DNA from 3 places in the Marinobacterium aestuarii genome. Region 3 is predicted to be linked to each of the others. Evidence: predicted binding sites of a transcription regulator. Region 3 holds the regulator's gene; each other region holds the start of a gene.
The links. The regulator LexA, encoded in region 3, represses DNA repair genes until DNA is damaged. The targets are predictions, from matches to a motif close to TACTGTNTANNTANACAGTA.
Positions count from the first base shown of each region.

Region 1: recN (DNA repair protein RecN) is a predicted target of LexA. The motif match lies at 2,516-2,535, and genes of this name have one in related genera.
Region 2: uvrD (DNA helicase II) is a predicted target of LexA. The motif match lies at 2,483-2,502, and genes of this name have one in related genera.

Region 1 covers NZ_CP015839.1:550,769-554,978, forward strand. The annotation lists gene fur (ferric iron uptake transcriptional regulator) at 1-412, shown strand, start outside; gene recN (DNA repair protein RecN) at 837-2,504, opposite strand; gene grpE (nucleotide exchange factor GrpE) at 2,691-3,269, shown strand; gene dnaK (molecular chaperone DnaK) at 3,390-4,210, shown strand, end outside.
Region 2 covers NZ_CP015839.1:5,094,439-5,098,648, forward strand. The annotation lists gene polA (DNA polymerase I) at 1-1,093, opposite strand, end outside; gene A8C75_RS22405 (DUF2782 domain-containing protein) at 1,187-1,465, shown strand; gene A8C75_RS22410 (homoserine kinase) at 1,470-2,447, shown strand; gene uvrD (DNA helicase II) at 2,580-4,210, shown strand, end outside.
Region 3 covers NZ_CP015839.1:2,959,430-2,963,639, reverse strand. The annotation lists gene A8C75_RS12980 (DUF6586 family protein) at 1-453, shown strand, start outside; gene A8C75_RS12975 (hypothetical protein) at 590-835, shown strand; gene A8C75_RS12970 (cell division inhibitor SulA) at 1,084-1,542, opposite strand; gene lexA (transcriptional repressor LexA) at 1,539-2,159, opposite strand; gene dinG (ATP-dependent DNA helicase DinG) at 2,292-4,210, shown strand, end outside.

The DNA of each region.
Region 1 (4,210 bases), 2.4 Mb from region 3:
TCAGGAACTGCGTAAGGCAGGACTGAAAGTCACCCTGCCCAGGGTCAAGATCTACCAGATTCTGGAGCGTGCCGGTGAGGGAGATCACTTTAGCGCTGAAGACATATACAAGTTGTTGATCGAACAGGGAGAAGACGTCGGCCTGGCAACGGTTTACCGGGTGCTGACGCAGTTTGAAACGGCCGGTCTTGTGTCGCGTCATCACTTCGAAGGCGGGCATTCGGTGTTCGAGCTGGCCAGTGATCAGCAGCACGACCATGTGGTCTGCGTACGTTGTGGCAAGGTGCGGGAATTCACTGATCCTGAGCTGGTACGGCGTCAGAATGCGATTGCAGAAGAGCTGGGCTTTCGCCTGACCGACCGCACATTGTATCTGTATGGCCTGTGCAAGGATGGTTGCGAAAAGCGCTAGTCGCTTTTTGCTGCAGACAGCTGTGAAGGTTGCCGCCTGTGGAAGGGTTGTCCGCTGCGGTCATTTCACATCGTTATAAAAGCGGTCGCAAGAGTTTGCTAGACGTACTAGTGTACTGCTTCGCCCTAATGGGTGCTTATAGAGCCCGCCAATGCGTGTCCGGCAAGGCGCCGTTCGCCGGTAATAGTGGGGCTCTTGCCAAGAGCGGCAACACAGCAGGGCGCGAATTGGCGCGCTCCCTGCGGGCGAGCCGCCAGAAGGCCGTCCGCGGTGTTGCATTTCCTCGACATAGCCCACTATGCCTTCGAAAATGCGCCGTGCGGCCCACCTCCTGGCGACTCGCTAAAAGCGCCTCTAAGAGCGAAGCAGTACACTAGTTACAAAAAAAGCCGGTGAAAGCCGGCTTTTTTGCGTCTGCAGCCTCCTAACCGACCCCGAGCATTTCCCGCGCATGGGCGACGGAGCGCTCGGTAATGTCGATACCGCCCAGCATGCGGGCCACTTCCTGCACGCGATCGTTGCTGTCCAGGTTGCGAATGCGGGTGTGGGTATGCACATCACCGGCAATCTTGCTGACGAAGAGGTGCTGGTGTCCCTGGGATGCAACTTGTGGCTGGTGGGTTACGCACAGGATTTGGGCGCGTTCGCCGAGCTGGCGCAGCATGCGACCCACGACTTCGGCTATGGCGCCACCGATGCCGACATCGACTTCGTCGAATATCAGCGTAGGTGTGGCGGAGGTCTGCGCAGTGATGACCTGAATCGCCAGGCTGATACGGGACAGCTCGCCGCCTGATGCGACCTTGCCAAGTGGGCGTGCGGGCTGGCCACGGTTGGCGCTGATGAGGAATTCCACCTCTTCCAGCCCGTGTGTCCCCTGGCGCTCTTGCGGCAAGGGACTGAGGCTGACTTCAAAGCGGGCGTCATTCATGCCCAGCTCGTGCAGTTGTGCATCCACGGCCTTGCCGAGCAGTCGTGCCGCCTTTTGCCGGCCGCGACTCAGGCGTGCAGCTGCCTTGCTGTAAGACTCCCGGGCGGCGGTGACCGCCTGGGCAAGCAGGTCGAGCTCCTCATCGGAGCGGCTCAGGGAGTTGAGCTCCTGCTTCAGTTCGCTGTGAAAGCTCACCAGCGCTTCGGGTTTGATGCGGTGCTTGCGTGCTATGTCATAGATGCTGGAGAGGCGCTCTTCGACGTCCTTCTGGCGCTGCGGGTTGACCTCGACGCGATCCAGATAGTGGCGAATCTCCTGGCTGGCTTCCTCTATCTGTATCTGTGCGCTGCCGAGCATTTCGGCGGCCTGCTGCAGGGCCGGCGACTGAACATCGAGCGAGTGCAGTAGTTGTTCGCAGTGCGCCAGCAGGCTCAGGCAGTTGGCTTGTTCGGCGTCGGCGGTGAGTTCCAGTAGCTGGTGTCCGGTGTGCAGAATGTCATCGGCGTTGGCCAGGGTTTTCTGCTCTTCTTCCAGTGCGCCGAGTTCATTGTCCTGCAGCCCAAGCTGATCCAGCTCGTCGGTTTGGTAGCTGAGCAGCTGGATGCGGGCGGCCTGTTCGGCACTCTGTTCGGTCAGGCTGCTCAGTTCCTGGTCCAGCCGGCGCCAGCGCAGGAAAGTGTCGCGTACCTGGCCGGCCTGTTTGCTCTGGCCGGCATGTTCATCCAGCAGAGTACGGTGGTAGTCGCGCTTGAGAAGGCGCTGGTGTTCATGCTGGCCGTGAATATCCACCAGATGATTCGCCAGGGTACGGATGGCCGTGACCGGGCAGGGCTGACCGTTGATATAGGAGCGTGAGCGCCCTTCACGGGTGATCACCCGGCGCAGGATACAGTCGCCATCCTGGTCGAGATCCTGCTCCTGCAGCCAGGCGGTGGCATCGGGCAGGCCGCTGATATTGAAACTGGCGATGATTTCGGCGCGCTCGGCGCCTGTGCGTACCACGCCTGTTTCGGCGCGATCACCCAGGGCCAGGGCCAGGGCATCGAGCATGATGGACTTGCCGGCCCCGGTTTCACCGCTGACAACGGTCATGCCGGCGGCAAGTTCCAGGTCCAGACTTTCGACAATGGCAAAGTTGCGGATCGTCAGCTGACTGAGCATGATGGTGTTTTACCTGTGTTTTCATACAGTGTTTTTACTGTATAGGTCATTTCCATTGCCGTTGCAATCTTCGATGCATCGCGTAGCAAATTTTTTCTGTGGTAGCGGTTGAATCACCGGCGAATAACCCCATATACAGCAGCAGTAATGTTTTCAAACATCTTTGCATTGAGGTGGGTAACAGGAATGGCAGAGCAAGAGAAAAATCCGGCGGATGAAATCCTGGAATCGCCGGTAGCCGAAGAACAGCAGACAGACGCAGCCGCTGCGACAGCGGATGCCGCAGAGCTGCCTGATGCTCAAACCCTGGCTCAGGAACTCGAGACTGTCACCACTGAAATGGATGAGTTGCGCGATCAGCTGCTGCGCACTCAGGCCGACTTCATGAATGTTCGTCGTCGTGCCGAGCAGGATGTGGAAAAGGCGCACAAGTTTGGTGTCGAGAAGTTTGCCAACGAAATGCTGCCGGTGGTCGACAGCCTGGAGCGTGCGGTTGAGACCTTCGACAAGGAAGACGCTGCTACTCAGGCCATCCGCGAAGGTGTCGAGCTGACGCTGGGCATGCTGGTCTCGGGTCTGAACAAGTTCAAGATCGAGTCTGTCGATCCGCAGGGTACGGCCTTCGACCCGGCTCTGCATCAGGCCATGTCGCTGGTGGATGCGCCTGATACGGCGCCCAACACCGTGGTCGCGGTGGTGCAGAAAGGCTACACCCTCAATGGTCGCCTGTTGCGTCCGGCGATGGTCATGGTTTCGAAAAGTTAAGCAGAGACTTTAGGGGCCGGCGCTTGAAACGGCGATATTCGGCCCTATATAGAACTGCAAGCAAGTTAATCGGATTTCGTGCCTTGCAACACAGGCACCGCAGAACTGGAGCAAAGACACATGGGTAAAATTATTGGTATCGACCTGGGAACCACCAACTCCTGTGTGGCGATCCTGGATGGCGACAAGACTCGCGTGCTGGAAAACGCCGAAGGCGACCGCACCACGCCGTCCATCATTGCCTACAGCGAAGATGGCGAAATCCTGGTAGGGCAGCCGGCCAAGCGTCAGGCTGTAACCAACCCGACCAATACCCTGTTTGCCATCAAGCGCCTGATCGGCCGTCGTTTCAAGGACGATGTCGTACAGAAAGACATCAAGATGGTGCCGTACTCCATTGTCGAAGCCGACAATGGCGACGCCTGGGTTGAGGTTAAAGGCAAGAAGATGGCTGCACCCCAGGTGTCTGCCGAAATCCTGAAAAAAATGAAGAAGACCGCCGAAGACTACCTGGGTGAAGCGGTGACTGAAGCCGTTATCACTGTACCGGCCTACTTCAACGATGCTCAGCGTCAGGCGACCAAGGATGCTGGCCGTATCGCCGGTCTGGACGTCAAACGCATCATCAACGAGCCGACTGCCGCTGCCCTGGCCTACGGTCTGGACAAGGGCAAGGGTGACCGCACCATCGCCGTCTACGACCTGGGTGGTGGTACCTTCGACGTTTCCATCATCGAAATCGCCGATGTTGATGGCGAGCACCAGTTCGAAGTACTGGCTACCAACGGTGATACTTTCCTCGGTGGTGAAGATTTCGACCTTAAGCTGATCAACTACCTGGCAGACGAGTTCAAGAAAGAGTCCGGCATCGACCTGCACCACGATCCGCTGGCGCTGCAGCGCCTGAAGGAAGCCGCCGAGAAGGCCAAGGTTGAGCTGTC
Region 2 (4,210 bases), 2.1 Mb from region 3:
AAGACACACCCACCAGCTCCGCCTGCATGGAATCCAGACTGGTCGTTTCGGTATCAAAGGCAAACAGGCTTGAAGCCTTGAGCGCGCTGACCCAGCGGTCCAGATCCGCCTGTTCCAGCAAGGTTTCGTATTCGATCTGAGAGGGTTCTGTGGCCACAGTGCCCGCCGTGGCATCGGCAGCGGCCTGCGCTATGCTCTGTGCCCGCGACGAGGTGCCCAGTTCCTGAATCCAGCTGCGAAACGAAAAGCGGCCAAACAGCTCCTGCAGCTTTTCATTGTCCGGCGTCGGCAGGCCAAAGTCGGTGACGCCCTGATCCAGCTCGACATCGGTCTTGATGGTCGCCAGCAGGTACGAAAGCTCCGCCGCTTCGCGGTTTTCCTGCAGCTTCTTGGCCATGGTCTTGGCACCGCGAAAACCCAGGGTGGCAATCTTGTCGAGATTTTCATAAAGCGCGGCTATGCCGCCAATACCCTGCAACAGCCCCAGCGCCGTTTTCTCTCCCACCCCCGGCACGCCAGGAATGTTGTCGACCTTGTCGCCCATGAGCGCCAGCAGGTCGATTACCAGTTCCGGGGGAATACCGTATTTTTCCTGCACCCCGGCGGCATCCATGCGCACATCGTTCATGGTGTTGATCAGGGTCACATGTTCGTCCACCAGCTGCGCCATATCCTTGTCCCCGGTGGAGATAAGCGTACTCATGGCCTGGGCGCTGGCCTGACGCGCCAGAGTGCCGATCACATCATCGGCCTCGACCCCGTCCACCATCAGCAGGGGCAGGCCCATGGCACGGATGATGTCGTGAATCGGCTCTATCTGCAGCCGCAGGTCATCGGGCATGGATGGCCGCTGGGCCTTGTACTCGGCAAACAGCTCGTCCCTGAAGGTTTTGCCCTTGGCGTCGAACACCACCACCACCGGGCTTTTCGGGTACTGCTTGATCAGGCTGCGCAGCATCGAGGTCACCACCCGCACCGCGCCCGTCGGAAAGCCCTCTTTGGTGCGCATGTCGGCCTGCTGGGAAGCAAAGAATGCACGGTATAAATAGGAAGAGCCGTCGACTAGAATGAGGGATGGGTGTTGCTCGCTCATAGCGGTATCCATGATTGTTAGTGCCGGGGGATAGTGTCAGGGCTGACAATCATATTAAATATGCCGCAGCCAACCAACGAATATGGAAATATGATGAAAAAACTGCTGTTGCTCGCCAGCCTTCTGCTGGTGCCGCCGGCGCAGGCGGAGACATTGCCGGAGTTCGGGCAAGACGCCCCGCAAATCACCATTCGCCATAACGACGAACGCGCCTTTTACGAATACCGCGTCAACGGTGTGCTGAAAGAGGTCAAGGTGGTTCCCAAAGTCGGGAAGCCCTATTATCTGGTGCCGGTCGAGGGTAGCGGTGAATTCAGCCGCTTCGAAGAATCCTCCCTGCTAATCCCCAAATGGGTCATCTTCAGCTGGTAATATTGTGGCGGTATATACAGAAGTAACTGCTCAGGACCTCAACCGCCTGCTGGCCGACTTTGATCTCGGCACGCTGGTCGCCCACAAGGGTATAGAAGGCGGTATAGAAAACACTAACTATTTTGTCACGCTTAAAAGCCCTGCCGGCCTCGAACAGGAGTTTGTCCTGACACTGTTCGAAGAATTTACGCTGGATGAAATGCCCTTTTTCGTCGAGCTGACCTGCTGGCTGGCCGAGCGCGGCAGCCCGGTGCCCGCACCCTTCAAGGACCGTGACGGCATTGCCCTGAAGCAACTGCACGGCCGCCCGGCGCTGCTGCTGCCGCGCTTTGGTGGCCAGCATGTGTCCCAGACAGAACTCAGCCCGGCGCACTGCAGCTCCGCTGGTGCAGCCCTGGCCCAGTTGCATCTGGCCGGCTCCGAGTTCTATCTGCACCGCCAGGCCCACCGCGGCGTCTTCTGGTGGCGCCGCGAGAGCCAGCAGATTGCTCGCCTGTTGCCGGAAGATGAAGCCCAGCTGCTCAGCACCGAAGTGCGTAACTTCGATGCCCTGCGTGCAGCCAAACTGGATCTGCCCATGGGCGTGATCCATGGTGACCTCTTTCACGACAACGCGCTCTTCAATGGCACCGACGTGAGCGCCATTCTGGATGTCTACAACGCCGCCACTGCCTATCTGCTGTACGATCTGGCGATAGTGGCCAACGACTGGTGCACCAAGCCAGACGGCAGCATAGACACTGAACGTGAAGCTGCCCTGCTGCAGGCTTACAACGCTGTACGGCCGTTCACCGACGACGAGCGTCAGGTCTGGTCACAGCTGACCCGCACCGCCGCCATGCGTTTCTGGCTCTCGCGCCTGATTCCCTGGCTGGGTATCGAACAGGCCGGGCGCCAGGGCGTTGAAATGAAGCTCAAGAACCCCGACGAGCTCAAGCGCATTCTGCTGCACCGCATAGAACAGCCTTCGCAGCTGCCCTGAATCAGGGCGGCAGCCAATCGTAGTCGTTCGGGTTATACTGGACGTCCATACAGCCCTTTATCTTCCCGGGGTCGCCCGCGACTAACGCGCAGACGGCCCCGAGATCAACCGCAGAGCCCGATTGTTGCCGCCATGGATTTAACCCCGATTCTTGACTCACTCAACGATGCCCAGCGCGAAGCGGTCTCTGCACCTGTGCAGAATCTGCTGGTGCTGGCCGGTGCCGGCTCCGGCAAAACCCGCGTGCTGGTGCACCGCATTGCCTGGCTGATCCAGGTCGAGGACATCTCGCCCTACTCGATCATGGCGGTGACCTTTACCAACAAGGCCGCGCGGGAAATGCGCGGGCGTATCGAAGAACTGCTGGGACTCAACCCCCACGGCATGTGGGTGGGCACCTTCCACGGCCTGGCGCACCGCCTGCTGCGCTCGCACTGGCGCGATGCCGGCCTGCCGGACAACTTCCAGATCATGGACAGCGACGACCAGCTGCGCCTGATCAAGCGTCTGGCCAAGGAAATGAACCTGGACGAACAGCGCTGGCCGGCGCGACAGTTCCAGTGGTTTATTAACGCCCAGAAAGACGAAGGCCTGCGTGCGCGCCACATAGAGCCCTCCAACGACCCATTCCAGCGCACCATGCTGAATATCTACGTAGCCTACGAACAGGCCTGCGAGCGTGGCGGCATGATCGATTTCGGCGAACTGCTGCTGCGCAGTCTTGAGCTGCTGCGCGATCGCTCGCCGGCGCTGCTCAAGCACTACCAGGAGCGTTTTCGCTACCTGCTGGTGGATGAGTTTCAGGACACCAACGCCATCCAGTACGCCTGGCTGCGCCTGCTCTGTGGCACAGAGCGCAAGCTGATGGCCGTCGGCGACGATGACCAGTCGATCTATGGCTGGCGCGGCGCCCGCATCGAGAATATCCAGAACCTGCCGGAACACTTCCCCGGCACCACGACCATCAAGCTGGAGCAGAACTACCGCTCCACCAAAAACATCCTGCAGGCGGCCAACGCCGTGATCGGCAATAACCAGGGGCGCCTTGGCAAGCAGCTCTGGACCGAAGGCAGCGATGGCGAGCTACTGTCGGTCTACTCGGCCTTCAATGAACAGGACGAAGCCAGCTTTATTGTCGGCCGCATCCAGCAGTGGGTACAGGACGGCAACCTGCGGGTCGACTCCGCCGTGCTGTACCGCTCCAACGCCCAGTCTCGTATTCTCGAGGAAATGCTCATCCGCGCAGGCGTGCCCTATCGCATCTACGGCGGACAGCGCTTCTACGACCGGCTGGAAATCAAGAACGCCCTGGCCTATCTGCGCCTGATGTCGAGCCGTCACAACGACACCGCCATGGAGCGCGTGATCAATGTACCGACCCGCGGCATAGGCACCCGTACCATCGAACTGCTGCGCCAGCACGCCCGCGAGCAGGAACTGAGCATGTGGCAGGCGGCCTGCGAAATTATCGAGCAGGGGCTGCTGCCAGCCCGTGCCGGCAATGCCCTGCGGGGCTTCCTTGAGCTGATCGACAGGCTCGATACTGAGACTCGGGATACCCAGCTGCACGAGCAGACCGAGCACATGATCAAGCACAGCGGTCTGGTACAGCATCACGAGAAGGAAAAGGGTGAAAAGGCACAGTCTCGCCTCGAAAACCTTGATGAGCTGATCACCGCTGCGCGCCAGTTTGCCGGCAGCTGGCAGGAAGATATCGACACCGAGGAAGGTGAAGCCCGCACGCCGCTGGTCGCCTTTCTCGA
Region 3 (4,210 bases):
GCCCAGGCGCAGGTTTCCACCGGCTGGAGTCGTCAGGCTCAGGTTGAGTGTTGCCAGGAGTCGGTGCTGTTCCATCTGGCGTCGGCCTATGGTGCCTTTCTGTGTGAAATCGGTGATCACTACCGTCTGGAGGTGGCACAGCTGCAGAGTTTTGCCGACCTTGATGCGCTCTTTGAGCAGGCGGCGGTGCAGTCGCCCGAGCGTACCGAACTGGCCTCGCTGGAGCAGGATGCCGCCAGTTGGCTGCGGCGCTTGCGCGCGGCCTATGAAGCCTGCTGGCAGCCAGGCGCCAAGGCCCAGGCGCTCAATGCGGTTGAGAGTCAGTCCGAGATTCGATTGATGCCGCTCAGTGCCGATACGGTAACGCAAGTCACGCCTCAGCAGTGTCAGCTATGGCAGCGCGAGCTGGCCCAGCTTGTCGAGCGCTTGCGTGCCGGCATGCAGGAATGGTGAGGTTGCAGTAGCCGTTTTACCCTGAGTGTCGCTGGCGGTCACTCAGGTATAGAGCGGATCTATGCATGCTGATAAAGGTGCGGGTAGCAGGTTTCAAGGCGGCACCGGGCGCCGAAGCAGAAGGCGAAAGGATTAAATGAAAGACGCATTGCTTGAAATTGTCATGCTGGAGACGGGTGAAATTGTTGTTCGTCGTTCCAGTGAGCAGGATGAGCCGCTACTGACGCTAAGCTTTTCCGATGAGTTGTCCAGCAAGCTGGGTGACGAGCGTATCAATATCGCCAAGATTATGCTGTCCGCCGGTGTTCAGCTGGTGGCTGAGGCGGGTGCGCGCCAGCGTGAAGCCGAGGCCGATGTGCTCAGGCCGCCTGTTATTCACTAACGGCTTTTCCCTAACCTCTCTTCAAAAATTGCTATTTACGAACTGCAGTCCGGACCTTCATGGGTGTTCGCTCATGGGCTGGGCTGGGCTGGGCTACGGCTGTGGTTATCGACTGGATGCGCTGCAGCTCACGCGCCTCTTGCCCTGAGTGTCACTCAATATGAGGCTTGGGCAGGCAGGCAGGCAGGCAGGCAGGCCTGGCAGGCAGGCAGGCCTGGCAGGCAGGCAGGCAGGCAGGCCTGGCGGCTTCAGGCGTGCTCCCGACCCCGAATCAGAATACCCTGGCTGTCGCCACAGGCCGCTGCCTGTTCGAGTGCCTTGAGTTCAAACTCCGACAAGTAGCCCGGCCATGAAATTACCGCATGGCAGGTGCCGGCACTCAGGGCGCGGCGGGCGAGATCAAACACGCTGTGGCCGCTGTCGGGTTGCAGCAGAATGACCTTGCCAAGATCGATCCCGGCATCGGTCAACAGTGTTTTTGGCAGCAGTGCAGGCGGTGCGACCCAGGCAAACCAGCGATCATCCCGGCTCAGTTGTGCCAGTAGTGGCATCAGCAGGGGCATGCTGGAGAGGTTGCTGTCATGGGTAATGATTTCGGTCAGTTTACCGGCGCCTTTGCCGCTGAGGGCAGGGGTTTTGCTGGCGGCATTTAGGCTCTTGCCCTGACAAAGGGTGCGACGGTATTTGGGGGTCGGTGCCAGGTTCATAGTGGTTCTCCTCCGCGGCGGATAACGCCGACACCCAGGCCTTCAATGGATATGTCCTGCTCCCTGAGATCGACCTCGATGGGGGCAAAGTCTTCGTTCTCGGCTAATAGGTAAACGCGATTATTCTCGCGCTTGAAGCGTTTCACTGTAACTTCGTCGCCGATGCGCGCGACCACTATCTGGCCGTTGCGGGCTTCCTGGCACTGATGTACCGCCAGCAGGTCGCCGTCCATGATGCCGATATTACGCATGCTCTGGCCTTTTACTCGCAGCAGGTAGTGCGCCGGCGGATGGAAAAAATCCGCCGAAATGGTGCAGTGATCCTCTATATGCTGCTGGGCCAGTATGGGTGAGCCTGCCGCTACCTGGCCGACAATGGGCAGGCTTTCATTGGCGGCATCGAGCCCGAGGTCCGGCAGGCGTATGCCGCGGGAGGTGCCGGGAATGATTTCAATCGCGCCCTTGCGCGCCAGCGCCTTGAGGTGTTCTTCAGCGGCATTGGCTGATTTGAAGCCAAGATCACGCGCAATGTCGGCCCGCGTGGGCGGGTAGCCGGAGGTTTCGATATGCTTTTTGATGCACTCGAGCACATCCGTTTGTCGGCGAGTCAGCTTCATGGTTTTAACCTGTTGTTTTATACAGTAGGTGTAAGTATATACAGTAGCTTAATCCCGTAAAGCAAATTCTGTTGATATATCCAGTGTTTTGCTAGAATCGCGGCTCCTGTCTCAGCTGATCCGGATGCCGCGTTGCTAACCGAGGACCTCAAACAACAGATTCAGCAGGCCTATAGAGCGTTTCTGGACGCCAAGGGTCTCAAGTCGCGCTATGGGCAACGCCAGATGGTGGGTGCCGTTGCGCGTGTTATTGGTGGTGTCCAGGCCGATGCCTCGGGTGTGCGCCAGTCCGAGGGTCATGTCGTGCTGGTAGAAGCCGGCACCGGTACGGGCAAGACGCTGGCCTATCTGCTGGGCACCATCCCGATAGCTAAGGCCGCCAACAAGAAACTGGTGCTCTCGACGGCAACCGTGGCGCTGCAGGAACAGCTGCTGTACAAGGATCTGCCGGATATTGCGCTGCACGCCCAGTTGCCGGTCAAGGTGAGCTTGGCCAAGGGGCGCGGGCGCTATCTGTGTATCAGCAAGGCCGAGCGTATTCTCGACAGTCAGGGCGCGATGGGGCAGATGGCGCTGTACGAAGATGAACAGGTCCACAAGCTCGATGAGGCGGACCTGGGGCTTTATCGCGAACTGCTGAACGAGTTTGCCTCCGGCCGCTGGGACGGTGACCGCGATAACCTCAAGCGCGAACTGGAAGATCAGCTGTGGCATCCGCTCACCAGCGATCACTTGCAGTGCACCAACAGGCGCTGCCACAATTTCAGTGCCTGTCCGTTTTACCGTGCGCGGGAATCCCTGGATCAGGCTGAGGTGGTGATTGCCAATCATGATCTGGTGATGGCGGACCTGGCCCTGGGGGGCGGCGCCATTCTGCCGGATCCCGCCGACAGCATTTATGTGTTTGACGAAGGCCACCATCTGGCGGCCAAGGCGATCGGTCACTTCTCCTACAGCATGAGAGTCGCGGGTAGCATTCGCTGGCTTTCGGCGGCCACCCGCCAGCTGGAGAAAATGCGCGTCGACTGTGGCGAACATCAGGTGCTCAGCACCTATATAACACAGCTGGCCCAGCCTTTTACCGACCTGAATCAGTGTCTGGAGAGCTTTCAGCGCACCCTGCGCGCTTTGCTCACCGAATCCAGCGGTAGCCCCAAGTCGGATCGTTTCCGCTTCCCCAACGGCCAGTTACCCGAGGCGCTACGCATCGAGGCGGGAGATGTGGCCAAGGTTGCAGACAAGGCGGTGGTCAAGTTCGAGCAAATCGTGGATTTGCTTAAAGAAGCCATCGATGGCGGTATTCCTGAGATCGAAAAGGATGCAGCGGAGCGCTGGTATCCGCAAACTGGGTTATTGCTCTCGCGGATGCAATCGATCCACTCGCTGGCACGTTCTTATCGCAATCCGGATCCCGAGGGCAGCTCGCCAACGGCGCGCTGGATCAATGTGATTGAATCTCCCGACGGGGTGGATTTCGAGTGCCGCAGCAGCCCGGTGTCGGCGGCGGCAACGCTTAGCGAGCATCTGTGGCAGCACTGTTACGGCGCTGTTGTCACTTCGGCAACGCTGACGGCCCTGGGGCACTTTGACCGTGTGCTGGTGGATCTGGGCTTGCCCGCGGACAGCCCCTGCGAACGGCTGCAAAGCCCGTTCGACCATCAGCGCTGTGCCGAGCTCTGGGTGCCCCCCATGCAGGCGGATCCCTCGAACCCCGAGGCCCATACTGCAGAGGTTGCTGATTTTCTTGCCAAGCGGCTGCCCCAGGCCAGTGCTACCCTGGTTTTGTTCAGTTCATGGCGCCAGATGCGCACTGTGCTTGAACACTTGGGTGATTCCATTAAGAATACGATTCTGTCCCAGGGCCAGTTTTCGAAGAATGAAATACTGCAGCAGCATCGGGCGGCGATCGACAAGGGCACGCAGAGCATTATTTTTGGTCTGGCGTCCTTCGCCGAAGGTGTCGACCTGCCCGGTGACTACCTGACTGAAGTCATTATTACCAAGCTGCCATTCAGCGTGCCGGATGATCCGGTGGACGCAACCATGGCGGA